3 regions of the Shewanella sp. YQ_9 genome follow, and region 2 is predicted to be linked to each of the others. Evidence: riboswitches for the same ligand, from Rfam matches in the RefSeq annotation. Region 2 holds a riboswitch; each other region holds the start of a gene.

Region 1 (10,391 bases), on a different contig from region 2:
TGGACAAGTCTCCTCGCAGACTGTTTAGACGCTTCGGCGTATTACCTGGTGACACCGTTTTGCTCATGACTTTGAGCTGACTTGCGATGAACTGACAAGCGTACTTAAAGCTGATTTCATTGGGCATTCGACCATGCTCTACTGCCGCCTGACTCGCTTCTCGTCTCACCAAGTTATAACCAAAGTCGGCAAAGCAGTTTTGAATAGACATAAAAAATCGGAAACCTACAAACAGGTTTCCGATTGTCTCTCATCAGAAGGATCGGTCAACCGATCCTTATCTGATCGACGTTGCGCCATGAGCGGGTCTTTTGTTTCTTAACGGTTGGATTCAATTTCAGCCGGCGCAGCATATGACCAGAAGCTGATGTTTTTGAACTAATATTGAATGTATCCTGAATCGCCGGAGCATACAGATTGCTGAGATATTTGCGGCCCATATTGTTTGGCAGCCTTTTACTGGCAACGGCCGCAGTCAATGCTGTCACGATTCCCTATTGTGTCGACCCCGACTGGATGCCCTATGAAGGCATAGACCAAGGCAAGCATGTGGGGATCTCTTCCGGCTTTCTTGAACTTATCGATCAGCAGACAGATTGGCTGTTTCAACTGGTGCCCACCGAAAGCTGGCAACAGACATTAGCCTACTTGAAGCAGCAACGCTGTGTATTCACCCCCATGCTCAACTACACTTCCAGGCGCGCTGAGTTCTTATATTTCAGCGATATCTATAGCCGTTCTCCCAATGTGTTGGTTTCCCGCCACGAGCAACCCTTTCTGCAAAGTATGGAACAGGTCGGTGATAGAAGCTTGGCGATCCCCAGAGGCTACCGCTTGCTGGATTATGTGCGCCAGAACTATCCCAAAATCCGCATTATTCTGGCCGAGACAGAGCAGCAGGGATTGGAGATGGTCTCCAGCGGTGAGGCGGATCTATTTATCGGCTCTATGTATTCCATCAATGCCCGCATTCAGCAGAGTGGGTTGTTCAATCTCAAAATCGCTGGTTGGGCCGGGCCAGAGGATCAGTTCCGGATGGCGGTAACAGAGAATGCCAAATGGATGTTACCCGAGCTCAATCATTTACTGGCGCAGATTTCCGATGAACACAGGGCCAGGCTGTACCGGCAGTGGAGCAATATGGCGGTGCTGGAACAGACAGATTACCGAATGTTCTGGCAGTTGTTGGCGGTGGCAACATTGATCTTCGGTGCCTTGCTGGCACGTAACCGCTGGATCAGTAAATACAACCGCGAGTTGACAGCCAAGAATCAACAACTGGAACAATTGCGCAATCAGTTGCTGGAAACCAACAGAGAACTGGAGTTCATTTCGACCCACGACCCTTTGACCAAGTTATATAACCGTCACTATTTCCACCGACACTTCGCCGCCGAACACCGCAGTAACTCGGCGCAAGGGCACACGTCGCTGATAGTAATAGACATAGATTTTTTTAAAGAGATCAATGATCGTCATGGCCACAGTGTGGGAGATTCGATTCTCCGCGAACTGGCGGCTCTGCTCAAAGATGGTGCCCGTGAACAGGATCTGGTGGCACGCTGGGGGGGGGAGGAGTTTATGATCATCTGCCCGGATACCGACTGTGTGCAGGCGGGGCGTTTATGTGAGCGTCTGGCACTGGCGATGAAGGTTTATCCCTTTTCAGCCGGTGTTAGCCTGAGTTGCAGTTTTGGACTGACAGAACTTAAAGCCGGTGAATCGATCTGGAGTGCATTTGATCGGGCAGATTTGGCCTTGTACCGGGCCAAGTCGGAAGGTCGCAATAGGATCTGCTGCGATCCCGAATCCGATCGAGCCGATAAAATCAGCTCAAATTCGTCAGCTTAGCGCTGTAGCGGCGCTTTTATACAATCAATTTCTGCATTAATCGCTCGAATATAGAAAATATTGAATTTCAAGATGTTGAATTTAATGAATTTTATTTTTGTTGCCCGTCTGTGATGACAAACTGGTGAAAATTGAAACTGCTGATTGCAGCCTATAGGGGTTTCGGTGTTATAATACGCGCCTTATTTATGGGGTTCCGTCTGTCGCAGCTTTGAAGTGGCATACTCCGTCTCCTATTAACTAATCATTTGAAGTTGAATCATGACTGACTTATCAAAATACAGAAACATTGGTATTTTTGCTCACGTTGACGCGGGTAAAACCACTACCACAGAACGTATCCTGAAACTGACCGGCAAAATCCACAAGATGGGTGACAGCCATGACGGTACCACCACTACTGACTTCATGGAGCAGGAAGCTGAGCGCGGTATTACCATTCAGTCTGCTGCGGTAAGTTGCTTCTGGAAAGATCACCGCTTCAACATCATCGATACCCCCGGACACGTTGACTTCACCGTTGAAGTATATCGTTCTCTGAAAGTTCTGGACGGCGGTGTTGGTGTATTCTGTGGTTCCGGCGGTGTTGAGCCTCAGTCCGAAACCAACTGGCGCTATGCTAACGAATCTGAAGTTGCCCGTATCATCTTCGTAAACAAGCTGGACCGTATGGGTGCCGACTTCCTGCGTGTTGTTGGTCAAATCAAGCGCGTTCTGGCTGCGACACCACTGGTTATGACTCTGCCTATCGGTATCGAAGACGAGTTCAAGGGTGTTGTTGACGTACTGAACCGCAAAGCCTATGTATGGGATGAGTCTGGTCTGCCAGAAAACTACTCTGTAGAAGAAGTTCCAGAAGACATGGTTGATCTGGTTGAAGAATACCGTGAGCAACTGATCGAGACTGCCGTTGAGCAGGACGACGACCTGATGGAAGCCTACATGGAAGGTGAAGAGCCTTCTATCGAAGACCTGAAGCGTTGTATCCGTAAAGGTACCATCAACCTGTCATTCTTCCCCACATACTGTGGTTCTGCTTACCGTAACAAGGGTATGCAGCTGGTTCTGGATGCAGTTGTTGACTACCTGCCATCTCCAACAGAAGTTGAGCCTCAGCCTCTGACTGACCCAGAAACTGGTGAAGAAACCGGTGAAGTAGCTACTGTATCTGCCGATGAGCCACTGCGCGCACTGGCGTTCAAGATCATGGATGACCGTTTCGGCGCCCTGACCTTTATCCGTATCTACTCTGGTAAGCTGAAGAAAGGTGACACTATCCTGAACTCTGCTACCGGTAAGACCGAGCGTATTGGCCGTATGGTTGAGATGCACGCTAACGATCGTAAAGAGATCGATTCTGCTCAAGCCGGTGACATCATCGCTGTTGTAGGTATGAAGAACGTTCAGACTGGTCACACTCTGTGTGATCCTAAGCACGAATGTACTCTGGAGCCTATGATCTTCCCTGAGCCAGTGATCTCTATCGCTGTAACTCCTAAGGACAAAGGCGCTTCTGAGAAGCTGGGTGTTGCTCTGGGTAAGATGGTTGCAGAAGATCCATCATTCCAGGTTGAAACCGACCAAGAAACTGGTGAAACCATCCTTAAGGGTATGGGTGAATTGCACCTGGACATCAAAGTAGACATCCTGAAGCGTACTCACGGTGTTGAACTGACTGTTGGTGCTCCACAGGTAGCTTACCGTGAAACCATCACTCAAGCCGTTGAAGACAGCTACACTCACAAGAAGCAGTCTGGTGGTTCTGGCCAGTTCGGTAAGATCGACTACCGCATCCGTCCAGGCGAAGCTGGTAGTGGCTTCAAGTTCACCTCCAGCGTTGTTGGTGGTAACGTACCTCGTGAATTCTGGCCAGCAGTTGAAAGCGGCTTCGAAGACATGATGAACGAAGGTCCTCTGGCTGGCTTCCCAGTACTGGACGTTGAAGTTGAACTGTTCGACGGTGGTTACCACGCAGTTGACTCCTCAGCAATCGCGTTTGAAATCGCTGCCAAGGGTGCATTCCGTCAGTCTATGCCTAAGGCCAAGCCTCAGCTGCTGGAGCCTGTGATGAAGGTTGACGTGTTCACTCCAGACGATCACGTTGGTGACGTTATCGGTGACCTGAACCGTCGTCGCGGTATGATCAAGGATCAGGAAGCTGGTTTGACTGGCGTACGTGTTAAGGCTGACGTGCCACTGGCAGAAATGTTCGGTTACATCGGTCACCTGCGTACCATGACTTCTGGTCGTGGTCAGTTCTCTATGGAGTTCTCTCACTATGCTCCATGTCCTGCCAACGTGGCTGAGACTGTTATCGCAGAAACCAAGGCTCGTAACGCAGCCAAGAAATAAGGATTAATTATCCTGATAAAAACCCGCCTTGATGGCGGGTTTTTTTATGGGCGAATATCTAGTGCCGCGAAGCCAGCAGAATCAAACTTGCATTCAGCTCGGCGGATGCCGATGAATATCAATGGGCAATCGTATGGCAACTGTTTCCGAAAGTGGCATATGTGGCAAAGGAGCTACCTAAGATAAAGGAGATAAAGGAGCTGGGATTGGCAGAGAATTGCCGTGAGGAAGCCACTGCGAATATCAGTAGCTGGGGGAACCGAAATAGGTGAGCAGATAAACAAAAGCCAGCTCGATAAGCTGGCTTTGTGCAGGGCCGATAACGCGTGTTTATCAGTCTTCCAGGTTACCGCAGAAACGGTAGCCCTCGCCGTGGATGGTGGCGATGATTTCCGGTGTATCAGGCACACTTTCGAAGTGCTTACGAATACGACGGATAGTCACGTCAACAGTACGGTCGTGTGGCTTGAGCTCACGGCCGGTCATTTTCATCAGCAGCTCAGCGCGGCTGAGAATCTTGCCTGGGTTTTCCACAAAGTGCAGCATAGCGCGGAATTCGCTACGTGGCAGCTTGTAAGATTCACCCTGTGGGCTCACCAGAGAACGGCTGTTGATTTCCAGGCTCCAACCATTGAAACGATAGTATTCAACGGCAGCCTTTTCTTCAATTTCAGCGCCAGAGCTGTTGACTCGAGTCAGCAGGTTACGGGCACGAATGGTCAGTTCACGAGGGTTGAACGGCTTGGTGATGTAATCATCGGCACCGATCTCCAATCCAAGGATCTTGTCCACTTCGTTGTCACGGCCAGTAAGGAAGATGAGACCGATATTGTTGATTTCGCGCAATTCCCGCGCCAACAGCAAACCATTCTTACCTGGCAGGTTGATATCCATAACCACCAGGTTCACCTTGTTTTCCTGCAAGGCTTTGTGCATCTCTGCGCCATCATTGGCTTCGGTTACCACATAACCTTCTGCCTCGAAAATACTTCTCAGCGTGTTACGGGTAACGGCTTCATCTTCAACGATCAGAATGTGCGGGTTTTGCATGTTATTTACCTAATTAAATCAGTTTATCTAACCATGAGCGCGGGTGACGCTCCGCTATACTCTCTAAAACGCCAACATTCACAGGGTTCACGTAAGTGCTGTTCAAAACTGAAATGAAACGGCAACACACTTCATGATTAGCAAAAAGTATGCTCTCCACCCGGAGAGGCGCGAACTGTACTGTCTAGGATTCCCAGTGGCGGGATTTAGTTCCTGAAAGACATGGAAAATCCAGAAAATGTCATCTTAAAACCAGATTACATTTGGTACAGAGTCGTTATCGATAGAGACTTATGCTGTAGCGTAATGGCGCTAGCCGGGTCACACACTTAACTCTAAGCCTCTGTCGATACAATCCATTGTACTAGGATTGGGCATTTGTTAACAAATGAAATGTTAACAAATTAATGTTTAACTATGATCCACATCACAAGTTTTTGCGTTACCTATTGAAAGATAAGCATTTTGTATTTTTTCTTACTGTGAGCTTGCTCACGGGGCTAGGGGAATGCAAAAGCCTTTGCTAGAATAAATCCGGTTCATTAGAGACAGATACTACAATGGATGCTGCATTTGAAAGTCTCTGGCAGTACTACCAGAGCGCATGCTTTTTATTGACTCAGTCGTTTTCTTCCGCTGTTCCTTTCGCTATTGTCACCGCCCATAATCCCCTTGGGCAAAAACTCACTTCTTGCCAAAACCGCCTTCTCGATCGGCAGCTACAACACGATATTGATAAGCTGGGCATTCCTTACCGGGCGATCATAGGCGCTGCCGATGATCTCAGTCATATGGAAAAAAGCTGGGCTCTGTTTCTGGATAAGGCCTCGGCAATCGAACTGGCATCAAAGTATCGCCAAAATGCCCTTTACTACGTTGATAGTGGGCTCTTGACCTTGGTGCCTTGCCTGAAAGGGGAGCGAGAGGTGGCGCTTGGACAGTTTGCTGCCAGGGCGCGCCTGGTCAGCGAGTTACCCGAGCTCAGTGACGGATGAGTTGAGGAAATTTCATCCTGCGCAAATTAGCATTGACTTCATAAGGACTTTATTGCTAATTTTTTCATCCCTTTCGCGAGAAAGGAACAGAAGAGGTGCGTTAACTAGGTAGTGAGTCAGAGGAGGGCAATTCTCCAATGACGGCTCATGAGGGAGATTAACGCCGAGGTCGGGATGCGTATTGGCTACGCTTCCGGTCGGTTGGTCAGGCTGAATCCTGGCGACTGTCACCTGGTTTTGGTGGAGAGCTTCTGGTGACGATCGCTGTTTCCCTGCTATGGGGTGCGTTATCTCTGCACCAGGCTCTTCGAACGTTATCTGTTCGGAGCTTAACTCATGAAATCTATTCTCGTTATCGACCTTTCCCTGTTACCTGCCTGTGGGGGAATGCGCTGATGTCTCTTGTTGTTGCCAAGTTTGGTGGTACCTCAGTTGCCGATTATCCGGCGATGAATCGCTGTGCCGATATAGTGCTTGGAAACCCGGCCTCCCGTCTGGTTGTGGTCAGTGCATCCAGTGGCGTAACCAATCTGTTGGTGGAGCTGTCTCAGGCAGACATGGGGGATGAGCGCCGTCTCAAGCTATTGAAAGAGATCGCCACCATTCAATACGCAATTCTGGATAAACTTGGCAGACCGGCAGATGTTGCCGCGGCGCTGGATGCTTTGCTCAGCCGCATGGCAACGCTCAGTGCCAAGTTATTGCAAGCGCCGAGTCATGCTATGGTCGATGAGATCCTATCTTTGGGCGAACAGTGTTCTTCAGCGCTGTTTGCCGCGGTATTGAGAGAACGTGGTGCCAAGGCCAGCGCCTTTGATGTGCGCCAGGTGATGCGTACCGATAGCCATTTCGGTAAGGCCGAGCCACAAATCGCCGAGTTGAAGCGACTGGCGACAGAGAAATTGCAACCTTTGCTTGAGCAGCAACTGCTGGTGACCCAGGGCTTTATCGGCGCCGATGCCGATGGCCGAACCACTACGCTTGGGCGTGGTGGCAGCGATTATTCTGCGGCCCTTTTGGCTGAGGCGCTGGAAGCCGATGCGGTCGAGATCTGGACCGATGTAGAAGGGATTTACACCACGGATCCCCGACTGGCTCCCAACGCCAGGCCTATCGCAGAAATCAGTTTTAATGAGGCGGCAGAGATGGCTACTTTCGGTGCCAAGGTGTTGCACCCTGCCACCATCTTGCCGGCGGTGCGTCAACAGATCCAGGTGTTTGTCGGCTCCAGTCGGGCACCGGAAAAAGGTGGCACCTGGATCCGTCACCAAGTGGAAGATGAGCCGGTATTCAGGGCCGTTGCCGTGAGACGAGATCAGACCCTACTTAACTTGCACAGTTTGCAGATGTTGCATGCCCAGGGCTTTTTGGCAGAGACCTTTGCCGTGTTGGCGCGGCACAAGATCAGTGTCGATCTCATTACCACCTCAGAGGTGAATGTGTCGCTGACGCTGGACAAAACGGGCTCAGATTCGGCCGGCAAGGGGCTTCTGACCGAAGCCCTGCTGCAGGAATTGTCGCAAAACTGCCGTGTGCGGGTGGAAGATAAGCTGGCTCTGGTGGCCATCATAGGCAACAAGATAGCCACTACTGCCGGGGTCTGTCGCCGGGTATTTGAAGTGCTTGAACCCCATAACGTCCGAATGATCTGTCAGGGCGCCAGTCCGCACAATCTTTGTGTCTTGGTGTCTGAAGCCGAAGCCGGTGATGTTGTTGCCGCTTTGCATCGTAACCTGTTTGAAGGGGCTCAGGATGCAGCTTGAACATCTGCCGGTTGGGGAGCTGGCCGCCGGCCAGCCCTTGACCATACCTGTTTATCGCTTCAAAGGTACCAGCGATGCGGCGCCCAGCGTCTATATTCAGGCCAATGTGCATGGCGCCGAGGTGCAGGGCAATGCGGTGATTTTGCAGTTGCTGCAGTACTTCAAGGCTCATCCGCCGTTGGGGGATATCACCCTGGTGCCTCTGGCCAACCCCTTGGGGATTAACCAGAAAAGCGGTGAGTTTACCTTGGGCCGTTTCGATCCCATCACAGGTATCAACTGGAACCGAGCCTATCTGGATCAGGCTGTCCACCTGGATGACTGGTATCTGCTGCACGGTGAGCTGCCGGAGCCAGCACTGTTTGACGCTTTTCGTCGTCTTCTTATTGCCAACTGTGAGCAGGCATTGGCCAATCCCTGGGGAGTGACGACCGGGCAGAGATTGGCGCTCAATCTGCAGAAACTGGCGCACGGTGCTGACATAGTGCTGGATCTGCACACCGGCCCCAAGTCCTGTAAACATCTCTATTGCCCCGAGTATGAGCTGTCTGCTGCCGGCTACTTTCATATTCCCTATACCCTGGTGATGCCTAAAGGTTTTGGCGGCGCGATGGATGAAGCGGCCTTCAATCCCTGGTGGCAGCTCAGCGACTATGCCAATAGCCGGGGCAGAGAGCTGAAAGTCGCAGTGTCGGCCTTTACTTTGGAGCTTGGCAGCCAGGAGCGTATCGATCTTGCTGATGCCAGCCGGGATGCGGAAGGCATATTAAGTTATCTGAGCTATAGAGAGGTGATAGCCCAGAGCATACAGCCCGAGGTGATGTCGCGTTTTGCTTGTATGCTGAAAGACTATCGAAAGTTTCACGCACCTATGGCAGGTATGGTGGAGTATCTGGCCGAGCCGGGAGTACCTTTGGCTGCGGGCGCGCCTCTGGTCAATATGCTCAGGCTCGACCGAGTCGATGCCGGCACTGAAGTCACCAGGCTCTCACTCAATGAGGATGTGATCCCCGTGCTGCATTTTGCCTCGGCGTCTGTGCATCAAGGTACTGAGCTCTACAAGGTGATGACCAACTACTTCACTCTTTCTGGTTAAGTCAAAGCCGGATATGAAATCCTTTTTAGCGTCTACCATTCTGTAACTGGCTGATAATTTGTAATATTTTGTGTCTTTTGTTTCTTGTTTGTATCAATTGGTGTTACAAGAATTAATCCCTTTGTATTAAGGGAGTGTTTTTGAGCATGGAAACATAAAACAACAATAAGCAGTCTTATAGGGAGTAGACAAGTGAAGAGTCAAGTTGCAATAGCCGTTTCAGCAGCGCTGTTATCTATGGCATTCCATTCAGAAGCCGCGCCAGTTAGCGTATCAGATCCATTTATTTCGTCGGATCTGCTTAGTGCGTCCAGCGGCCTCAAAGGACAACAGCAAGGGGTGGGGCAACATAAGTTTGTCAAAGAGCCTGGACTTGCAGAGGGTAAATACACTTATATAGTGCGCCTTAAAGATCCCTCTGTGGCGAATTATGCCGGTGGTATTGTCGGGCTTGAAGCCACCAGTCCACAACGAAGCCAAGGGCTGGCGCCCCAAAAGGCTCCCAAGCTGAATACCGCCAGTGTGGCGGTGAAGTCCTACGTGAAGTATTTGAATGCCAAACAACAGAACTTTTTAATGAGTGCCGCGGCCCAAGGGGTTCAGTTGCAGGCCAAGGCCAGATATCACTATGCCTTTAATGGCCTGGCTGTCACCATGGATCAGCAGCAGGCTGAAGCCCTGTCCAAGTTACCCGAAGTGGCGTTCATTGAGCGGGAAAGCCTCTATTCAATGGATACCGACAGTAGCCAGAGCATGATAGGTTCTCCCAAAGTGTGGGACGGCAGTGCAACAGGGACCCGGGCTATGGGTGAAGGGGTCATAGTCGGGGTGATCGATTCGGGGATCAACAGTGATCATCCATCCTTTGCCGACATTGGGGGAGATGGTTACGACCATACTAACCCCTGGGGGCAGGGGGTCTACGTCGGTGACTGTGCGGCAGCGTTTTCTGACATGTGCAACGACAAGTTAATCGGGGTCAGAAGTTATCCTGAGATTACCGACAGTTATGATGATGAAGAGGTCTTTGGCCCAACACCTCCTGCCAAGAATGGTGAGGATTATGGGGGCCATGGTTCTCATACTGCCAGTACTGCTGCGGGCAATATCCTTAAGAATGTTCCCTATGTTGCCGGTGAAGTCGGTGAGGCTCAGGGGGATGGCATTGAGACCGGGCTCGAATTTACACAGATCTCCGGGGTCGCCCCCCATGCCAACATTGTTGCCTATCAGATCTGCCGTCCGGGCAACAATGGCGATAGATATTCAGGTTGTCCCACATCG
Region 2 (10,391 bases):
CACTATCAATTTGTCCGGTAAACCACCCAGCTGATAGCTGCCGGGGGAGATAAGCAGCACTAGCTCTTTATCCACCAATTGCTGCAACGAGGTGATGTCACTCAAGTCGTCGCGGCTGACGCCGATATAGCGTTCAGACAGACCGTTGGCGATGAAATGCGCGTAGTCGTGGCGCTCTTTGGAGAAGGCCAGCCCGGGATAGAAGTCGATATTACCCTTGGCAATTTCCCAGAGAATACGCTTTTTCGGCGCTCGCACCACCTTGAGACTACAACCTATTTTTGCCGCCGCGTCTTGATACAGGCTGAGATAGAGGCCACTGTTATCCGGTGCTTCAGCAATATAGGGGGTCCTGGCATTGGTGCGATACCCCATGGTCAGCTCACAGGTTTCTGCGGCAAGCAGCTGTGGTGAACAAGCGAGTGCCAGCAGCGCCAGACAACAGAACCTGAATATCACAGAACAAACCCTCCCGGATTGACTGAAACAGACTGAATAGTGATTGTTTTTAATAACATGAATAAGGCGAAACGCGACATTGTACTTTGGGCCAAGATTAAGATATTTGGTTATTGGTACAAATGGGAGTAGTATTTGCGCGATTTTTGTCCGGTATGGTCGGGCAAGTCTCATCCAATTGAAATAAGGAGCCGATATGGCCAAACATATTAAGCAGACCGCGCTGCTGGAACATGAATCCGGTCGTGGACAGATCAAAGATAACGCCCTCAAGGCCGTGGTGACCAGTTCACTGTTTCGCTGTCGCAGCGAGAAGCCGAAGAAGGGCAAAGGATCATACAGTCGTAAAGGACGCAATGGAAAGGGGCAACAGGGTGTTGCCCCTTTTGATTTTATGACTCTAATCTTTTCACCCTGCTGACACCTCAAGAAAGATTTCTCCAAGGTGTTGGGAGAGTTTAATCCGGCATCTGCACCAGTTCGGCCCACAGATCGTGCTCATCAGAATGAGTGATCAGTGCGCGCACCATGTCCCCTGGGCTCAGTTCCACTTCTCCGTTTAAGAATACCATGCCGTCGATTTCAGGTGCATCGGCATAGCAGCGGCCAATGGCGCCTTCCTCGTCCACATCATCGATAAGGACATCCAGCTCACGGCCTACCAGGCGCGCCAGCCGCTCGGCACTGATCTCGGCCTGCACCTGCATGAAACGCTCATAGCGGTCCTGCTTGACCTCTTCACTGATAAGCTCTGCTAAGGTGTTGGCCACGGCGCCATCGACTTCCGAGTACTTGAAGCAGCCTACGCGGTCCAGCCTTGCTTCACGCAGGAAGTCCAGCAGGATTTCGAAATCCTCTTCGGTTTCACCGGGGAAGCCAACGATAAAGGTTGAGCGGATCACCAGATCCGGGCAGATTTCTCGCCATTTCTTGATGGCGTCCAACTGGCGGTCGACCCGGCCGGGGCGCTTCATCATCTTGAGCACACGAGGGCTGGCGTGCTGCAGTGGCAGATCCAGATAGGGCAGGATCAGTCCTTCGGCCATCAGCGGGATCAGCTCATCGACCCAAGGGTAAGGGTAGACATAGTGCAGGCGTACCCACACCCCCATCTTGCCCAGATGGCGGGCCAGGGTAGTGATATCTTGCTTCACCGGCATGCCGTTCCAGAAGTCGGTGCGGCCGCCCTTGTCTTTGCCGTAGGCCGAGGTGTCCTGGCTGACGACCAGAATTTCCTGAACCCCGCTTTCCACCAGGCGTTTGGCTTCATCCAGCACGCTGCCGACACTGCGGCTGTCCAGATCGCCCCTCAGCGCCGGAATGATGCAGAAGGTACAGCGGTTGTCGCAGCCTTCGGAAATCTTCAGGTAGGCATAATGCTTGGGGGTCAGCTTAACGCCGGCTTGCGGGATCAGCGAGGTGAAGGGGTTGTGCTCCGGCTTGGGCACATATTTGTGCACATGGTTCAGCACGGCTTCATAGCTGTGGGGGCCGGTGATCTCCAGTACATCCGGATGCACTTCGCGGATCTGGTTTTCCTTGGCGCCCAGGCAGCCGGTGACTATCACCTTGCCGTTTTCTTCCAGCGCTTCACGCACGGCATCCAGCGACTCTTCCACCGCGGCATCAATAAAGCCACAGGTGTTGACTATTACCAGGTCGGCATTGTCATAGCTGTTGGTAACCTCATAGCCGTCGATGCGCAGTTGGGTGAGGATCCGCTCGGAATCCACCAGGTTCTTGGGGCAGCCCAGGCTGACAAAGCCGATGCGATTGCCGCTGGTTTGGGCCTCGGCAGGGCTGTTTTCCTGTGCCAGAGTCTTGGCCGGAGTGTCCAGAGTCGTGGTCTGCTTGGGATCAAAAATGTCGACTGATTTCTTCAAGAGCTGTTTTCCGCAATGCTAAAGCTGATGGAGCACGCTGGGGTGCCGGTAAAATTGGCGGCGATTATACCTCAGCCATAGAAAAGGTACAGTTGGGCTGGTTAATTTATGTTCTATGTTGCCATCTCGGTTGCCGCTTCAAAACCTCGTTGAAAAATTTTTTGATTTTTTTAACCCTTTTGTCAGCTGGCTGCGTTTCTATGGTCAACGAAAGCGAACTTTTTGGAGAACCAAGATGAAAAAATCTCTGCTGAATCTGGCGCTGATAGGCGCACTGTTACCCGCTACTCTGATGAGCCACTCGGTACTGGCCCAGGATAGACCTCTGCTGGAAACTACAGGCGTCAGCCAGATACAGGTTGAGCCGGATATGGCTGAAATCCATGTTGAAGTGTCATTAAGCGAATCTGATGCCAAGGCGGCCAAGGCCGCATCCGACAAGGCGGTGGCCGCTTTTATCGAGCGCCTGCTCAAGGCTGGGGTCGCCAAGGAGTCGATTGCCGCCGCCAATCTGAATCTGCAACCTGAGTATGTTTACCTCAAGGACAAGGCGCCCGAGCTCAAGGGGTATCGCGCCAGTCGCAGTGTGACCGTGTTGGTGAAACAGTTGGATCAGCTCAACCCCATACTGGACTCGGCACTAATAGGCGGGATCAACAAGGTGAACCAGATCAACCTCAAGTCCAGTAAAGAAGCCGAGATGCGCAAGCAGGCGCGGCAGGCGGCCATTGAAGATGCCAAGCAAAAGGCCCGTGAGCTGGCGGCCGGATTTGGCGAGAAACTCGATGGCGTCTGGTCGATTCGTTATTTCGACCAAGGCCCGGTGCGTCCTGTTATGTACAAGGCCGCCATGATGGCTGAAGGCGCTATCAACCAGAGCTATGAGTATGGCCAGGTAACTTTCTCCGACAGGGTCGAGGTCAGCTACAAGCTGCGTGACTAAACCCAAGTTATCCTGTCTGACAGTTATGATGCGGGCCCCCTGGTGGTGCCCGCATTGTTTGTTTTCCAGCCGGTAATCCAAGCAATTTCTCTTATTGCTGATTACTTAAGATTAGGTGCTTACAGGAAAAGCCAAAGAGACAATCCAGCGGCACTTGTTTGCCATTAGAGCGACTAGGTTTTATTTACCTTCCAAACCTGCGATCAACTTCTTGGTGTACTCAATGACAAACTGCTGACAGTGGATAGCGGTTTGTGGCTCAAACTCTTCGCCGTGCAGGTCGGTATTGGAGAGTACCCGAATCCCGATAAAAGGGATCGCATAGGCCTTGGCAACCAGGGCGGCCGCAGCGGTTTCCATCTCTTCGGCCGAGGTTTGATAAGTTTGGTGCAGCCACTCGATGCGGTCGACTTCGCGGTTCCACTCATCGGCACTGCCGATCACGCCGGTCACTACCTTGCCATGGCGATAAGCTGACGCCAGTTGTTGTCCCAGAGCCAGCAGCTTGGGATCGGCATCAAAGCGCTTGTGTTCCACCAGCTTGCCATCCTGACGCAAACGCATGGTGACATCGAAGTTATGCCAGCGTTTGGGATCTATGCCCTGGCCTTTGGGGTGTAGAACGCTGCGATAGGAACCCATATTGAAGCTGTATTTCCCCAATACTATGTCGCCGCGGTGCAGCGCCGGGTCGTGGCCGCCGGAGGTGCCCTGGTTGATAATAAAACCGGGTTGAAATTTTTCTATCGCCAGTGTGGTGGAGGCGGCGGCATTGGCCATACCTATTTCAGTACGGGACACTATGACAGGATAGCCATCCACAGTGCCTTGCCAGAAAGTCCAGGAACCAAGAGTTGTCTGTTTGGGGTCTTTCAGGGCCTGAACCAGGGTGTCGACTTCGACATCCATGGCGCCTTGCAGCAGTATAGGTGACCGGGTGGGCGTTGCCATGGAATGGCTGGAGAACAAGGCACAGAGTGCCACACAAAAACGTTGTAACAGAGTCATTTGCACACCTTTAATTGTTATTTCAGTGTCGCGGTAGGGGAGGGCGATCCTAGGTGTAGCTGTGGTTGCCGTCAACAGCCGGAGTTGGCATTTGCGAGCCCAGACATGAGTCACTTGCCAAAGGCTTAATGCCAACCGGGAGGGATATTTACCGCCAGAGGCACAATCTGGCTTGCTATTGGGGCCGTGATAGTTAGAATGCCAGTCGAATACCTTTGAGTAGAGGCGCGCTGCCTAAGAGTAACCGGGAAGAGGGTGATGCCTTTGAGGCCCGGGGAAAGGAGTCGGCGCCGAAGTAGCCAGGCCATCAAACCTAGCTGCTGGTTCTGTATCTAACAGGTGCAGGACTGCCATAGTCATCCACTATGGAGCGCTACCTGAAGGAGCTGAGAAGTTTCTGCCCTCCTTGGTCTGAGTTTCTTCGATCCTATCGGTAGATCTCCACCTTAGTTGTTTTAGGTGTAAAGAGATCATGAATATCATGCATTTTGCGGACTCTCCCTGGTCCATAGTTCCTCCTCTGCTGGCGGTTGCGCTGGCGATCATCACCCGTAGAGTACTGCTCTCCCTCGGGGTTGGCATAGTCGCCGGCAGCCTGATGTTACAGCAGTTTTCACCGCTGCAATCGCTGCGCTACCTGTTTGACAGTGTGCTGAAAATCTTCTGGGTCGATGGTGCTCCCAACAGCGATAACCTGAATATGCTGCTATTTATGCTGCTGCTGGGTGGGCTTATCAGCTTGATGACCGCCTCGGGGGCGACCCGGGCCTTCGCCGAATGGGCCGCCAGGCGCTGCCAGAGCCGCAAGAGCGCCAAGTCGCTCACCGGCTTGATGGTGTTTGCCTTCTTTATTGACGACTTCTTCCACAGTCTGTCGGTGGGGCCCATTTGCCGCCCTGTGACCGACAGATTCCAGATCTCCCGCGCTAAGTTGGCCTATCTGCTGGACTCAACCGCGGCACCCGTGTGCGTATTGATGCCCATCTCCTCCTGGGGGGCCTATATCATCGCCCTGGTGGGCGGCATACTCGTGGCCCATGGGGTGACAGAGCAGAGCCCGATCGCCGCCTTTGTGCAGATGATCCCCATGAATCTCTATGCGGTATTTACCCTGATCATGGTGGTGGTAGTCATCGCCTTCCAACTGGATATTGGGCCGATGCGACAGCATGAGCAACGGGCGCTCGAAGGCAAGCTCTGGGATGAATCCAAGGGCCGGCCAATAGGGCTGGATATGGAAGCCCCGGCCGACAGCCGCGGCGGCATGCTGGATATGGTGTTGCCGATAGTGACACTGACGGCGGCGAGTATCTATTTCATGCTGGACTCCGGGGCTCAGGTATTGGCCGCCAATGGTCAGGCCTTCAGTGTGCTGGGCGCCTTTGAACATACCAATGTGGGTTCGTCTTTGGTTTATGGCGCCCTTTGCAGCCTGGCGGTGTCCGGCCTGTTGGCTCTGCGTCTCGGTCTTGGGATATCCACTTGGCTGCGCGCTGCCCCCAGAGGGGTCATGGCCATGTTGCCGGCGATCAACATACTGCTGTTTGCCTGGACCATAGGCGCCGTGGTGCGTGACATGGAAACCGGCAAATATCTCGCCAGCCTGGCCAACGGCAACCTGCCCACAGGGCTGCTGCCTGTGGTGGTGTTTGTGCTCTCCTGTGCAATGGCTTTTGCCACAGGCACCAGCTGGGGCACTTTCGGTATCATGTTGCCACTCGCCGGTGATATGGCCGCCGCCAGCGATATCCAACTTCTGCTGCCCATGCTGTCGGCTGTGTTGGCTGGCGCTGTGTTTGGCGACCACAGTTCGCCCATATCCAGCACCAGTATTCTGTCGGCCACCGGCGCCGGCTGTCACCATATAGATCATGTGCTGACCCAGTTGCCTTATGCCCTGACCGTCGCCTTCGGGGCGGCGCTGGGGTATCTGGCCATGGGGCTGCTGCATTCCACCCTGGCTGGTTTCCTGGTGAGTGCCGCTTGGTTTGTACTCTTCTGCCTCTATCACGCCAGGCGCTTCCAGGCGGCTCCCGAGGCCGCCATCGGCTGAGGCTGAGATGGGATACCAAAAAAGCCCCGGGAGTTTCCCCCGGGGCTTTTTACTTTTATAGGGCTTGCGTGACGATAAGGAGTATCAGTGATCCAGATAGAGATAGTTCTGCCAGCTTTTCATCCTTATCAATACTTTACGCATGATTGATACATGCTCAAAGCTATCGGAATAGATGGCGATCTCCACATTGGTGCCCAGTGGCAAATGATACTGACTCAGATCGTCCAGCGGCTTGAGTTTTACCAGTGGCCGGCCGTTGAGGCGAATTTGTGACGAGCCATAGAGCTGCCCCTGCGCCTGCACCTGAGATTCACCTATGGCCGGCAGCACTTCGACAACTTCGGCTTGAAACACCTTGCCCGGCAGGGCGCGGAAGATCAGCTCGGCCTTGAAACCGGGTTTCAGCCGCAGCAGCGAGTTTTGCCTAAAGGCGCCGACAAAAAAGCGCTCCTCCTGATGGACAAAGGTCATCACAGGCCTGAGGGGCATGGGCACCACCATCATTCCCGGTCTCAGGGTCAACTGGGTCACATAACCGTCTGAGGGGGCGCGCATGCTGGTTTCCTCCAGATTGAATCTGGCTTTTTCCAACATGGCGGAAATTTCGGCCACCTGGGTGTTTTGCCCCTGATACTCGGCTTCCAGTGCCAGCTTGGCGCGCCGGGCTTCGGCCTCGGCCGCCTCTACTGAGGCCTGGGCGCCGAGATAGTACTGACGACGGTTGTCGACATCGGCACGGGTGAAGGCGCCTTTTTCAAAACCGCGGCGGTAGCGCTCATATTCCAGTTGGGTTCTGTCCCGTTCGGCCTCGGCCTTGATGCGACTGGCCTCGGCGGCCTTATAGGCGGCGTCCAGCCCCAATACCGCCTGTTTGGCCTGCTCCAGGCTGGCCTCCAGCCGGGTGACTTCTGTCTGATAAGGAGTCGGATCGACCCGGAACAGCAGCTCGCCCTCCTTCAGCAGTTTGTTGGGGATGACGGGCACTTCTATGACCTTGCCGCGCACCGAGGGGATCAGCGGGGTGGTGACATACATCTGGCTGCCCATGGCGGTATGGGGATGGTTGTAGTTCATCAACAAAATCAAGGTGCCTATCAGTACTACTCCGCCGAGCACGGCGGTGGGCACACTCCACTTGTTGAGCGGGATGCGGAAAATCTTGAAGATGGCGACGCAGATGGCGGTATAAGTGAGGATAAGCAAGAGATCCATTTATCTGTTCTCCCCATTTTTGTTATTGCTCTGGCTCTGATTATCTGTAGCTGGAATGTCGGTCGAGTCTGCTGCCGTATCCAAGTCCACGCCGCTGGTGGGTTTGGGGTTGGCTGGGGGCTCTTCTGAAGATGTTTGGACTTGGGTTGGGGCTTGGTTTTGGCTTTGGACTTGGACTTGGGCACTCGGCGCTGCAAGAGCCTCTGCGGCATGCTTTTGGGCTTCCAGGGCGGCGACTTTTTCACTCAATAGCTCCAACTGCTGCGCCAAGAGTACGGTTTCATGGTGCAGTGATTGCTGCTCCTGTTGGATCTTGTCAAAGCCCCAGCCCCTGTCCTCGCGCCAGAGTGTGGCCCAGATCCACAGAAACGGCCACAGCACATGCAGGGTAAACAGGCTCACCCAGCCGGCGTAGTGAATGGCGTCCTGATGGGGGTGGTTGCGTTTCTTGGCCAGCTCGTAGGGGATGTCGTGGATCACTATCACCCCGTAGAAGATCACCAGGGCGACAAAGATCAGCATCCCCAGCGCGATATAATCCAGTGTCATCTAATCGGATTCCCTTATTCGTAAATACGCTTGAATAAGTGTAGATGGCCGCAGGCGGATTGCCCGGTAATGATGAATTTTTTCAGGGGCATAAGACGAAAATCGGCTCGTGCCCGAAAGGGTTATTTGGGCTCGGCAGGTCCCGGCAGCATAAGCTGATAAAACGTCAAATCCAGCCAGCGACCGAACTTATAGCCCACCTGGGGTAGGGTGCCTGAGTGTTTGAACCCCAACTTCAGGTGCAGGGCGATACTGGCCTGGTTTCCGGCATCTATGGCGCCCACCATGGTGCGCATGCCGCGCTCCCGGGCCTGGGTTATCAAATGCTGCATCAGAAAACGCGCCCCCCCTTTGCCTCTATGCTCCGGGTGCACATACACAGAGTGTTCCACCGAGTAGAGGTTGGCCGGATAGCCGCGAAACGGGCCGAAGCTGGCAAATCCCAACAGTTGTCCCTGCTCATCCTCGGCGCCCAGAATCGGCCAGTTGCCTTGCTGTTTGGCGCCGAACCAATCGCGGATCTGCTGTTCGCTCCTTGGCTGGTATTCATAAAGGGCTGTGGTATGGGCAATGGCATGGTTGAAGATGGCGCGTATCGCCTCGCCATGTTGCTCAAGTTGGCAGTGACACAGATGCATCTTAGGCTCCCAAGGTGGTTTCGCCTGAGTATGCCACAAGCCGGGCAACGCGCCATTACTTCAATGGGAACTGTTCTGGCACAAAGTATCAGTCGCGGCTCTCTTTGGGCGCTTGAAACTCGGTCCGGCTCATATCGGCATGCAGTACGGCTATCCGCTTGGGGGCGCCGTTTTCTGCCAGTTCCAGGAGGCCGATACCGCTTTGGTTGACCAGGCGTTTGCTGCGTTCCCCATTGGGGCGGCGGCCGCGGATCGACATACGTTTGCGTTTGGTCAGCAGATTGAGCGGCGAGAAATGCCCATAGAGCCAACCGTTGAGCTTATCAAACACAGGCAGCAGCTTTTCCGGGAACTGATTTTTGATGCCGCTGGCGGTGATCTGGTAGATGTTGGGACTGGCGCGGCGAAAGCGGATCCCTATGTCATAAGCAAAGGAGTAGTGCACATCGCCGGAGAGGATCACAAATTCCTGCGGGGTACGTCTGTGCATGAAGATCGACAGCAGGGCGTTGGCGGCGCCGGGGTGCGCCATCCAGTTTTCGGCGTCCACCAGCAGCGAAGCACCGATCAGGGTGGCCGTGCGCTGCACCGCCTCAATCAGTTTGACCCCGAAAATCGGCGCTGCCGACACTATGATGACCTTATCCTGCCCCAGCAGTGCCTGCTGCAGATCCATCAACGCCTCCCAGTCCATCAATCCGGAAGGCTTGGCCAGGTTGGATTCGCTGCGCCAGCGGCGGGTACGGGTATCCAGTACCACCATTCTGGGTTGAGTATCCAGGGTGTAGTGCCAGTTCTCACATTTGAGCAGCTTGTCTATCAGGGCATCCTGGCGCTCGCTGTCGGCCAGATAGAGGCCGCTCAGCTCTTCGAAAAAGTCGGTAAACCTCTTGGGTTGATTGCCAAGGGCCTGAAACAGGGTGTAACCCAGCAGGGCATTGCCTATGATGCGCTTGGAGAAGGCGTGACCATAGGCGGCCTCTTCCCAGCGGGCCGTGAGGTTCCAGTCGTCGGTAATGTCATGATCGTCGAAAATCATATAGGTGGGCAGATGCGCCAAAAGGCGCCTGACCTTGCCAAGGCCCGCCTTGAACTCCAACAGATGTTGCCACTGGGCCTGCCACTCCTGTGCCCGTTTACCGCTCAGCCCGGGCAACTGCAGCGGCAGTTCCAGTTGCTGCCACAGTTCCGGCGACCAGATTAAAAGATACAGGGCAGTAACTTCGGCGAAGCTCAGCAGATGGTTTTCTGCCATCGAGGAGGTGAATATGGGGTGGTTGATATACCAGCGCCAGAGTGCTGTCTTGGCCGGATACTGGGTTCGGGGCAAGAGCTGCTTTGGCCGCAGGTAGAGGGAGTCTGGGCCATAATCTATCTGCGCCGAGTCTTTGAGCGGGGCGTCGCTAAAGCTTTCCTGTTTCAGTCCCAGCAGCGCTATTACCTGGGCAATGGCCACCAGGGTGGGGCCAGCCACATCATCGACATAGAGCTGATCGCCGCTCAACATCAGCAGCGCCGGTCGCTCGGCAGGGGCATTGTTCTGCTCCAGCAGAGTATCGGCCGCCACCAGTGCGTCGCCGCTGTGATGATGCGGGTTGCGACAGGAGCCGTGCAGCAAACGATCCAGCCTGGGCTGCAGCACC
Region 3 (10,391 bases), on a different contig from region 2:
GGCAAGTCAAGCGTATGGGTATAGATGACATTTGCCTCTATTTCATTGAGCGCTGCGCCCAGGCGCCAGGCATCATAGCCACCGACCAGGGTTAACTTGAATCCATACTGACGGGCCAGGGCAATGGCAGCCTCTATCTGCTGCTGCCTGTCGGCATGAACAAATAGCCGCGCCTCCTGGCGATACAGAGGCAAGAGCGCTTGCCAGCGGCTGTCTTCAAGTGCGCCTTCACTGCCTTGCTGACTCAAGGCGTAGCGTTTACCCGCTTCAAAGTGTTTGTGTATCTGTGACAGAGCGCCGTGATAGGCCATTTGCGCCTGCTTATCTGCCTCGCTGGTACCTTGTTTTTGCGGCGCAGTTGGCCAATAGAGGTGGAACTGTGGTTTGGATGGGACCTGGGCATCTTCTATGGTCCAGGCATCCAGTGAGACCAGTACCGATTGCCCGGCAATGCCCGAGCCTCTCGGCACTATCTGGGCATGGGTGATTCCGTTGGCCCGCACACTGGGCAACAATTCCGAATCCGGGTTGAAGGCGCTGGCGGCTTCAAGCTGCGGATTGGCACTGCCCACATCGCGGCTGTCGACTGTTGGCCTGGCCATGGCTATCTCTACCAAACCCAGGGTGGTATCCAGTGCGATGAGGCCGGGATAAAGGTGTTTGCCACTGAGATCAAATTCCCGGGCATTTTCAGCCGTTAATCCTGGGCCTACGGCGCTGATAACGCCTTGCTCGAGCAGCACATCGGTATTTTCGAGTGTGCCTTGGCTGACGGTGTGAACCGTGGCGTTTTTCAATAATATGGCTTGCTGCTGGCGCTCGGCCGGGATCAGGTTATGGGCCTTTGCCGGTGCGAACATCAATAGCGAACCACCCAGCAGCAGATATACCAGCATAGATGCCATGTGTGGCAATAGAGGAAACTTGGTCACAGGCGGCTCTCCTTATTCTGGCCCCAGGCGTTGAATTGGGTATCGCATTGCCACAAGGGCTCTATGATTTCAGACGTTGTTTCGCCTTGAAGCCGCGCCGGGTCACTGCCAAGAATTTTCTGGATCAGCGCCTGGCGCTCGCCGGCAATAGCCTGGGTCATTTGCTTATCCTCAGCGCGGTCGAAGTAGCGTTTGCCGCCAATCCACACTGCCTGGCTCTTGGCATAAACCGATAGGGGGTTGGCATCCCAGAGCACCAAATCTGCCTGTTTCCCCTCTTCAACCGAACCTGTTATGGCGTCTATTCCGAGCTGTTTGGCGGGGTTGATGGTTACCATCTTCCAGGCATTTTCCTGGGACATGTCGCAGTATTTCACCGACTTGGCGGCTTCCTGATTCAGGCGCCGCTGCATCTCAAAGTCATCTGAGTTAATCGAGGTGAGCACGCCGGTATTCATCATCAAACAGGCGTTTTGCGGAATGGCATCATAGACCTCAAATTTATAGGCCCACCAGTCGGCAAAGGTGGAAGCACCGGCACCATGAGCCGCCAACTCGGGGGCCAGCTTGTAGCCTTCCAGTACATGGGTAAAGGCGGTGACCTTGAAATCGTAAGCCTCGGCGAGGCGCAAGAACATCAGGATTTCAGACTGGACATAAGAGTGAATATGCACATCGCGCTCGCCATTCAGCACTTGGGCAATCGCCTGTAAACGATAATCGGGGCGAGGGGAGAGCTGCTTACGTTTCTCCCGTGAGCGTAGCTCGGCATATTGGGCTTGGGCGTCTTTATAGTCTCTGGCGGCATTGAAAGCATCGCTCATCAGGGCCTTCACCCCCATGCGGCTTTGCGGGAATCTACGGGTATAACGCTCGCCCCAATTGCTCTGTTTGACGTTTTCCCCCAAAGCAAACTTAATCCCCTGATGGGCCTGGGCGAACTTGAGTCCCTCGGCCGACTCCCCCCAGCGCAGTTGAATGACCTGCGACTGGCCACCTATAGGGTTGGCACTGCCATGCAGCAGATTGGCGGTAGTGACGCCACCGGCCAAGGAGCGATAGATGGCAATATCATCCGGGTTAAGCACATCGGCTATTCGCACTTCTGAGGTGATGGCATCGGACATCTCATTGAGGCCGCCGTTGACGGCAATGTGGGAATGCTCATCTATGATCCCGGCGGTCAGGTGCATGTCTGCTCCCTCTATGACCTGATAACCTGCCGGAGTGCTGAGATCTGTGCCAATCTTTTCAATCTTGCCATCGGCCATAAGCAGGTCGCTGTTGCCAATAATGCCGGCCTCGCTTGAAGTCCAGAGGGTGACATTGCGGATATGCAGTTTTTCCGTACCTGGCAGCTCACTGCGGCCATAGGCTTGCAGTGGACTCGTCAAACGACTGAGATACTCGGGTTCAGTCTTTGGCCCGGTCTTTGACACAGTTTTGGGGCTTGTTGCCTGAGTATTTGTCCGTGTATCCTCTTCTGTCTCTGGCATTAAAGGCGCGTGCGGCAATCTTGAGCCGGCCAGTTGAGTCACGGCGCCATCGGCACTCAAGAGTCTTCCTCTCAACCCTTCATCATCTTGCCATAGAGTCAATCTACTGATGCCATTTATGCCGGCACCCTGCAAATTGACGCTGAAACTCAGGCGTTTGCTGTCGGCTTTCAGGTGAGCAAGCGCTATCTGTTGATCGCCACTGCTGAGGTTGCCCCTGAGTTTTCGGGGCGTTTGCTGGGTCAGTTGCAGCTCAAGATCCAATTCCAGTTCAGCCAAATGCAGGCGATAACTGCCTTGCCACTGGAATTCCGGAGCCAGCTGTTTTTGCTCTTCGCCCTGCAACCATACGCTGACTATTTCGCCGTCCTGAAACAGATTGCCTTTGGCTATCACCAGATCGGCCATATAGCCGGGCGCCAGTTTACCGACCAAATTATCTATGCCGGCGGCCGCAGCGGCTTCTGTGGTCAGCGCTGCCAATGCGGTTTCTTCGTCGAGACCGGCTTGCAGCGCCATTCTCAACCTGGGCCAAAAGGCTTTACCGTCCATGCCGTATTGGGTGAAGGAGAAGGGGATATTGTTGGCGGCCATCACAGCAGGATTGCTCGGTGCCCGCTCCCAGTGTCTCAAGGTTCTGAGTGGTACTTCCCTGGCATTGTCTTCATCACTGACCTGAGGGGCAGCGGGGAAGTTCAACGGCAATATCAACACGGGTCGATATTCTTGCAGTTCTCTCACTCTTGCATATTCCTGGCCATTTCCCAGTAAGATTGGCTGGATATCTTCTTGGCTCAAGAGTTTGGCTGCACGCAACTGGTTATTGAGGTTTCGGGTGTCAAATATCGCACCACGAGTTTTTATATCGTGCAAGCGCTCAAAGGCGATATTAAATTCCGGTGACAATAAATCCTCGCGACCGGCTGCTTTCATTTTATTCTGGTTATACCAGTTGGCATCACTGAGAGTCTGTCTTATTAACGCTATGCTTCCCATCAGGGAGTTGGGGTAGTCCTGTGGTGAATTGCCTTTATCAAAAGCCATAAAATGTCGACTTTGGGGATTATATATCAGTTGATTGCTATTCTTGTCCGCCAAAGACAGTGAAACACCAATTCCCCTGAATATTCCGTTAAGATGAGCACTCTGAACGCTGGTAAAGCCATTGCTTATCCAATTTGACGCGGCTTCTTTATCTGCCAATACATAGGAAAACCATTCTTTCTCTGCGTGAATAGCCCCATTTGCAGCCACAGCCCCTTTGGGGTTTATCCGATAGACAGGGCCTTCAATAGTTGCCGGCGATTCTGAATACTCAAAGCCATATTCGGCAAAGGGATCGATAAACCCCGGATAGATGGTGTAACCATTGAGATCTATCTTATAAGCATTTTGTGGAATTTCATTATTGGAAATAACTTGCTTTATCCGGTTATTTTCAATAAGCAGGGTAGCGTTATCCAATTGCTTACCCGGGGAGAGCATGAGTTTGGCGTGGGTTAAGGCGGTCAATCTCGGAGTATTGTCTGTCAGTTGCGTTTCATCGGCGTAGGCGCTGCAGGTCACAAGGCTGATAAACAGCAGTTTTGCGGCGGGGAAAGAGGGTTTCATCTGTTGTGGCTACCTTGTCATTATTCTTTTGGGGAAAAGTCACAGCTATCAGTAAAAAGATATGAATATCAGTATATATTCACTACTTTTTTACCAAAGAGTTACAGATATCCATAATACAAAAAGGTATCTGAGGCCGACGGGATACATGGCTGTGTGCTGATGCCCATAAAAGTTAACCCAGTCAAAATGTAAATGCCAAGGCGTAATTGTAAGGCTTTTTAACAGATGCCAGACGTCTATCAGACATAAAAAAGCCCCGACACTGTCGAGGCTTAAGTAAATAGATGCCTGATTAGATCAGGAAGTCATCCATTGAACGACCTTTGTCTACTTCGTTCTTGAATACAGTTGGCATACGGCCTTGGCCGGTCCAAGTAATAGTTTCACCATCTACAACGATTTTGTATTTTGGTGGGCGAGGAGCACGCTTCTTGGGAGCAGCCTTGGCGGCAGCAACATTACCCAGATCTTCAACAGACAGGCCAACGGCTTCCATCTGCTTACGGATATCTTCTATTTTAGAAAGACGTTCAGCTTGTGCCTTTTCTTCTTCCTTGGCTTCCTCTTCACGATCAATAATGATCTTATCCAATTTGGCAGCCAGATCGCGCAGATCTGCAACGCTCAACTCTTTTACTGCGGCCTTAAAACGACGACCGTGAGTCAATATATCAAGAAAATCGCTCATAAGTATTTTGGTCCCACGCTAATTTATAAATTGGGTTATGGTGAACATCGCTATAAATAATAGAAACTATAAGAGTCTGGATCAAATATTTTTACGCCAATTGACATTAATTTCTTTATTTAACTCAATTCTATGACCATGAAAGTTGCCAAGTGTTCAAAAAACTGGCCTTAAAGTGTGACAGAAGTGACAAACGAGCGTTTAAGTTGCTGTTGACGTTAACGTCAACAGCACGTAAAGTTGAGCCATCCTGTACTGATGGCCCTGGTATCATCGGTACGCAACCCACATTAGATACAAGGTGTAGGAAGGAAACCCTATGAAAGTATTGGTGCCAGTAAAACGTGTGGTCGATGCCAATGTGAAGGTCAGGGTCAAGGCCGACAACACAGGCGTTGAAACAGCCAACCTGAAAATGGCGTTGAATCCATTTTGTGAGATTGCGGTAGAAGAAGCCGTGCGTCTGAAAGAAGCCGGCAGTGCTTCTGAAGTTGTCGTTGTCAGCATAGGTCCCAAGGCGGCACAGGAGCAGCTGCGTACCGCACTTGCTCTGGGTGCCGACCGTGCCATTCACATCGAAACCGATGAAGAGCTGGTGCCCCTTTCTATTGCCAAACTGCTCAAGGCGGTGCAGGACAAGGAACAGGCGCAACTTATTCTGCTCGGTAAGCAGTCCATCGACGGCGATAACAATCAGACAGGACAGATGCTGGCGGCGCTCGCCGGTATGCCTCAGGCAACCTTTGCATCTGAAGTGAAGCTGGAAGGCGAAACTCTGCTGGTCACCCGGGAAGTGGATGGCGGCTTACAGACTCTGTCCATGCCTCTGCCTGCCGTGGTCACCGCAGATCTGCGTCTGAATGAGCCCCGCTATGCTTCTTTGCCCAATATCATGAAAGCCAAGCGCAAGCCGCTGGAGACCATGAGCATTGATGACCTGGGAGTGGCGCTCAAGCAGCACGTACAGGTGTTGGACGTAGCAACGCCGGCCAGCCGTCAGGCGGGTGTGATGGTGGCTTCCGTTGAGGAGCTGGTGGACAAGTTGAAAAACGAAGCGAAGGTGATCTAAATGGCCGTATTAGTAATAGCAGAACACGATAATACTAGCCTGAAACAGGACACAGCCAAAGTTGTCGCCGCAGCCAAAGCCATAGGGGGAGATATTCACCTCTTGGTTGCCGGTCAGGATTGTAAGGCCGCCGCCGATGCTGCCGCCAAGCTTGAAGGCGTCAGTAAAGTACTGCTGGCCGATAACCCTGCCTATGGTGCTCATCTTGCCGACAATATTGGTGAACTCATCTTGTCTCTGAGTGGCGACTACAGCCACATTCTGGCTGCAGCTTCAAGCCAGGGTAAGGACATACTGCCAAGAGTGGCGGCTTTGCTGGATGTGGCTCAGCTTTCTGAGATCACCAAGGTGATTGATGCCGATACTTTTGTCCGTCCCGTTTATGCCGGTAACGCCATGGCGACCGTTAAGAGCCTGGACGATAAGAAAGTGGCCACTGTGCGCGCCAGCGCCTTCGACGCCGTTGCCGAGACAGGTTCAGCTGAAATCAATCAGCTCGATAGTGTCTTTGACGCCAAGAGCAGCTTTGTATCCCAGAGCCTGACCGAGTCGGCTCGTCCGGAGCTTGGCAGCGCCAGAGTCATTGTTTCCGGTGGTCGCGGTATGGGTAGTGGCGAAAACTTTGCCATGCTGGAAGCATTGGCCGATAAGCTTGGCGCCGCCGTAGGTGCATCGCGGGCAGCAGTGGATGCCGGGTTTGTTCCCAACGACCTGCAGGTTGGCCAGACGGGTAAAATCGTGGCGCCAGAGCTTTATATCGCTGTGGGTATCTCCGGGGCGATTCAGCATCTGGCCGGTATGAAGGACTCAAAAGTCATTGTGGCCATCAACAAAGATCCTGAAGCGCCTATCTTCCAGGTTGCCGATTATGGCTTGGAAGCTGACCTGTTTGATGTTGTGCCTAAATTGAACGAGTTGATTTAATCTGTGATCTAGGTCACGATAGACGGCTTTGGGGTAGCATCCTCAAAGCCGTCTATGTTTTTATGTGCCTCACGCCTGACATCAGGCGTCCTGAGAAGTAGAGGCGCACTAAATATCAGTAGCGGTAAGCAGGGTGATTCCGTTTATGTATCGCGAAAGGATTTGGTGCCGAAGTGGTTGCGACTTATCAAGGTCCACCGCTGGGGCTGTTACCAAATAGGGGCAGCACTGCCATAGTATATTCTGTCGGGATGACAGATTGACGTTACTATGGAGCGCTACTGAAAGGACAGGTGCTACTCGGTATGCCATTGCCTTTTCCCACCAGTTCAGTTGCCCTCCATTCGTATTTAACGAAGAACAAGACTCAATGACACTAACAAGTTATGCCGACTCGGCACTCTCTTTGTTGCCGCCGGTTGTGGCAATTTTATTGGCGATCCTCACCCGTCGGGTGTTGTTATCGCTGGGGCTGGGGATATTGATTGGAGCCTTGTTGCTCAATCAATGGTCGGTATTGGACACCGGGGTTTATCTGGGGCAAAGGGTGCTTTCCCTGGTATGGGACGATGGCGCTTTCAATGCCTGGAACCTGTATATTCTGGGGTTCCTGGTGCTGCTGGGGATGATCACTGCGCTGATCACCGTCAGTGGCTCGGCCAGAGCCTTTGCCAACTGGGCCAGACAGCATATCCGTAATCGCCGTGATGCCAAGCTGCTGACCATGTTTCTCGGCTGTGCGGTGTTTATCGATGACTACTTCAACAGCCTGGTGGTGGGCAGTATCGCTAGGCCTCTGACCGACAGATACTATATCTCCCGCTCCAAACTGGCGTATCTTTTGGATTCTACCGCGGCGCCCGTGTGCGTTATCTCGCCGGTGTCCAGTTGGGGCGCCTATATTATCGCCCTTATCGGCGGCATTCTCACCGCCCACGGGTTTACCGAGACCGGACATCTGAGCGCTTTCGTGCAGATGATCCCGATGAACTTCTATGCCCTGTTTGCCCTGGCACTCTTGCTGTGCGTCACCTTTATGGAGCTGGATATTGGCGCCATGCGCAAACACGAGCTCAACGCCCGCAAGGGCAATCTCTATGATGAGTCCAAGGGGTTGCCCCCCGGTGCCAATGCCGATCTGCCCGAGGCGGAAACCGGCCAGGTGCACGGCCTGTTCCTGCCCATAGGTGTCTTGGTGGTGGCGACCTTCTATTTTATGGTTTCCAGTGGTGCCGATGCCCTGGCGGCAGAAAGCCTGCCTTTTAGTATCATAGGTGCCTTCGAGAAAACCGATGTGGGCTCGTCACTGTTTTTCGGCGCTTCCATCGGTCTGATGGTGACGCTGCTGCTGGCCTTTATCCAGAAGATTGAAGCCAAGATGATCCTCAAGGCACTCACCTCGGGTGCCCGTTCCATGTTGCCGGCCATCTATATTCTGATGTTTGCCTGGACCATAGCCGGGATCATAGGCTCACTGGAAACCGGCAAGTTTATGGCCAGTCTCGCCAGTGGCAATATTCCCTTTGCCTTGCTGCCGGCCGTGCTATTTATTTTGGCAGGGCTTACCGCCTTTTCTACCGGCACCAGCTGGGGCACCTTTGGTATCATGTTGCCGATTGCCGCCGATATGGCCATGGGCAGCCACAGTGGCATGATGTTGCCTATGCTGGCCGCCGTGCTTTCCGGGGCTGTGTTTGGCGATCACTGCTCGCCGATATCGGACACCACGATTCTGTCATCCACAGGTGCCAGCTGCCATCATATCGACCATGTGCTGACTCAGTTGCCCTATGCGGTCTTGGTAGCAGTTATTTCCCTCGGCGGCTATATAGTACTCGGCTTTACCGAGTCGGTAGGGCTTGGGCTTGCCAGCAGTTGTGTGCTGTTCATGCTGGGGCTGGTGTGGCTCAAGTGGCAGCAGCCCAAAAACAGTGCTGCCTAACCGGCCAATTAAAAAACGCTGCTTTGGCAGCGTTTTTTGTTACCTATATTTCAGGGCCATTGGAGTTGGAGGCATACTCTCGTCTTGGATATTCAGGCTAAATACCTATTGATTCAAACCGGCCTCGCCAATTATTTTTGTGGCAGCTCTATTGAGTTTTCCGTGATGATGCGAACCGATGCCGAGCGGGCAAACAGAGTCAAACTCGTCGCTATGGCCAGAACAATAATCGTCGGGACAATCCAAGCTGCATAGCAAGCGTATAAGGGTAGATATTGGTTCAAAATTGCATCCAGGCTGGCAGGCATACTGCCGAGAATATGCAAGGCGTCCAGAGCGCCAAAGATCAACGCAGCCGCTAAGGTTGCAAGTACGCCAGACATGGAGACAAGGCGCCGTAGCGGGGCAATCAACAACAAGGCAATCGCAATCGGATGCAGGGCTACCACGACGGGTTGGGTGATCTGTAAAAGTTGCTCCAGACCAATATTGGCAACCAATGCTCCAATTATCATGGTGACCAGCACACTGTTACGGTAAGACACGTTACTGAATGTGCGGCTATAAAACTCACTGCCGGCAGTCGTCACGCCGATTATCGTCGTCAGGCAAGCCAATATCATCACAGCTCCCAACAGCAAGGTACCTAAAATACCAAAATGTGTTGTGGTAAAGGTGGTCAGAATATCCCCGCCGTTACTGTATTCACCGACGCTGCTGGCGCCGATATAAGCCAGGGAGATGTATACCAGTGCCATAGCCACAGCGTACATCAAGGCGGCAATCAGGGTGTACCTGGTAATCGCCTTTGGCTGAGTGACACCCATACTTTTAATCGCGCGGAAGATAACCCATCCAAAACCGATAGAACCCAAGGCGTCCATGGTCATATATCCTTGAGTCACACCTTCGGCAAATGCGCTGCTTACATAGGCGCCGGTCGCCTGGGAAATTCCTTGACTCGGAAACAACAGCGCGGCGATAGCCATTGCCAGTAGGATAGCCATTAGCGCCGGTGTCAACCACTTCCCCAGGTTGTCGACCAGTTTGCCCGGATACAGGGAAAACAGCACAGCGATAATGCAGAAGATAATTGAAAAAGGACCCAGAGCGTTGTCCCCGAAAAACGGGCTAAAACCGAATTGGTAAGCGACTGTGATGGCGCGAGGAATGACAAATGCCGGGCCAATCACGATAAATACCATAATCCAGAACGTGGTAGCCAGAGGGCGGGGAAGTACTGAAGTCAGGTTATCGGAGCCCCCCACCAGAGCCACAATGACCAAAGCAAAGGCGGGTAAGCCCACACCGGCCAGTAGAAAGCCTGCCATGCCCTGAAACAGGTTGTCGCCTGCCTGATAACCCAAAAATGATGGGAAAATAAGGTTGCCGGCGCCTAAATACATGGCAAAGGTCATAAACCCCAAAGCGGCGATATTGCGTGCACTTAACATAGTCTTCCTCAAATATGTCAGCTTTGAAGTAACCAGCAAGTGAGCGTTTTGATGACTCTGCCAGCGACTCTCACTGACAGAAAATAAAAGATAATAGCCTGTCAGCCCCGGTTGAGTTCCAGAGAGAGCAGGAGGAGATTGGCGACGGTCACTTGTTGGCGACTAGGCTGCAAACAACTTGTGGAAGTGACCAATGACATACAAAATCCAGGCTGACAGAAAATACGGGAGGAGGCTCCTCCCTGCGTGGATACCTTATAAACCTATCTCTT

What was found. Region 2 has a riboswitch for lysine ahead of ACF8D4_RS21095 (Na+/H+ antiporter NhaC family protein). Riboswitches for the same ligand answer to the same signal wherever they lie in the genome.
Region 1: linked by a shared signal. The riboswitch ahead of lysC (lysine-sensitive aspartokinase 3) and the one ahead of ACF8D4_RS21095 (Na+/H+ antiporter NhaC family protein) in region 2 are both predicted to bind lysine.
Region 3: linked by a shared signal. The riboswitch ahead of ACF8D4_RS19475 (Na+/H+ antiporter NhaC family protein) and the one ahead of ACF8D4_RS21095 (Na+/H+ antiporter NhaC family protein) in region 2 are both predicted to bind lysine.

What each region holds. Positions count from the first base shown of each region.
Region 1 covers NZ_JBICJO010000069.1:3,121-13,511, reverse strand. The annotation lists partial or broken gene ACF8D4_RS18835 (IS4 family transposase) at 1-181, opposite strand, end outside; gene ACF8D4_RS18830 (diguanylate cyclase) at 418-1,851, shown strand; gene fusA (elongation factor G) at 2,113-4,203, shown strand; gene arcA (two-component system response regulator ArcA) at 4,537-5,253, opposite strand; gene ACF8D4_RS18815 (DUF3293 domain-containing protein) at 5,814-6,248, shown strand; lysine riboswitch at 6,331-6,507, shown strand; gene lysC (lysine-sensitive aspartokinase 3) at 6,644-8,011, shown strand; gene ACF8D4_RS18805 (succinylglutamate desuccinylase/aspartoacylase family protein) at 8,001-9,107, shown strand; gene ACF8D4_RS18800 (S8 family serine peptidase) at 9,300-10,391, shown strand, end outside.
Region 2 covers NZ_JBICJO010000076.1:91,840-102,230, forward strand. The annotation lists gene ACF8D4_RS21070 (ABC transporter substrate-binding protein) at 1-459, opposite strand, end outside; gene ACF8D4_RS21075 (ribosome alternative rescue factor ArfA) at 656-880, shown strand; gene rimO (30S ribosomal protein S12 methylthiotransferase RimO) at 918-2,342, opposite strand; gene ACF8D4_RS21085 (oxidative stress defense protein) at 2,578-3,285, shown strand; gene ACF8D4_RS21090 (5'-methylthioadenosine/S-adenosylhomocysteine nucleosidase) at 3,466-4,293, opposite strand; lysine riboswitch at 4,506-4,677, shown strand; gene ACF8D4_RS21095 (Na+/H+ antiporter NhaC family protein) at 4,766-6,346, shown strand; gene ACF8D4_RS21100 (HlyD family secretion protein) at 6,431-7,561, opposite strand; partial or broken gene ACF8D4_RS21105 (DUF3302 domain-containing protein) at 7,876-8,110, opposite strand; gene ACF8D4_RS21110 (GNAT family N-acetyltransferase) at 8,233-8,748, opposite strand; gene ACF8D4_RS21115 (alkaline phosphatase D family protein) at 8,837-10,391, opposite strand, start outside.
Region 3 covers NZ_JBICJO010000070.1:71,814-82,204, reverse strand. The annotation lists gene ACF8D4_RS19500 (amidohydrolase family protein) at 1-896, opposite strand, end outside; gene ACF8D4_RS19495 (amidohydrolase family protein) at 929-4,039, opposite strand; gene ACF8D4_RS19490 (H-NS family nucleoid-associated regulatory protein) at 4,335-4,730, opposite strand; gene ACF8D4_RS19485 (electron transfer flavoprotein subunit beta/FixA family protein) at 5,050-5,799, shown strand; gene ACF8D4_RS19480 (electron transfer flavoprotein subunit alpha/FixB family protein) at 5,800-6,723, shown strand; lysine riboswitch at 6,814-7,012, shown strand; gene ACF8D4_RS19475 (Na+/H+ antiporter NhaC family protein) at 7,094-8,665, shown strand; gene brnQ (branched-chain amino acid transport system II carrier protein) at 8,797-10,119, opposite strand.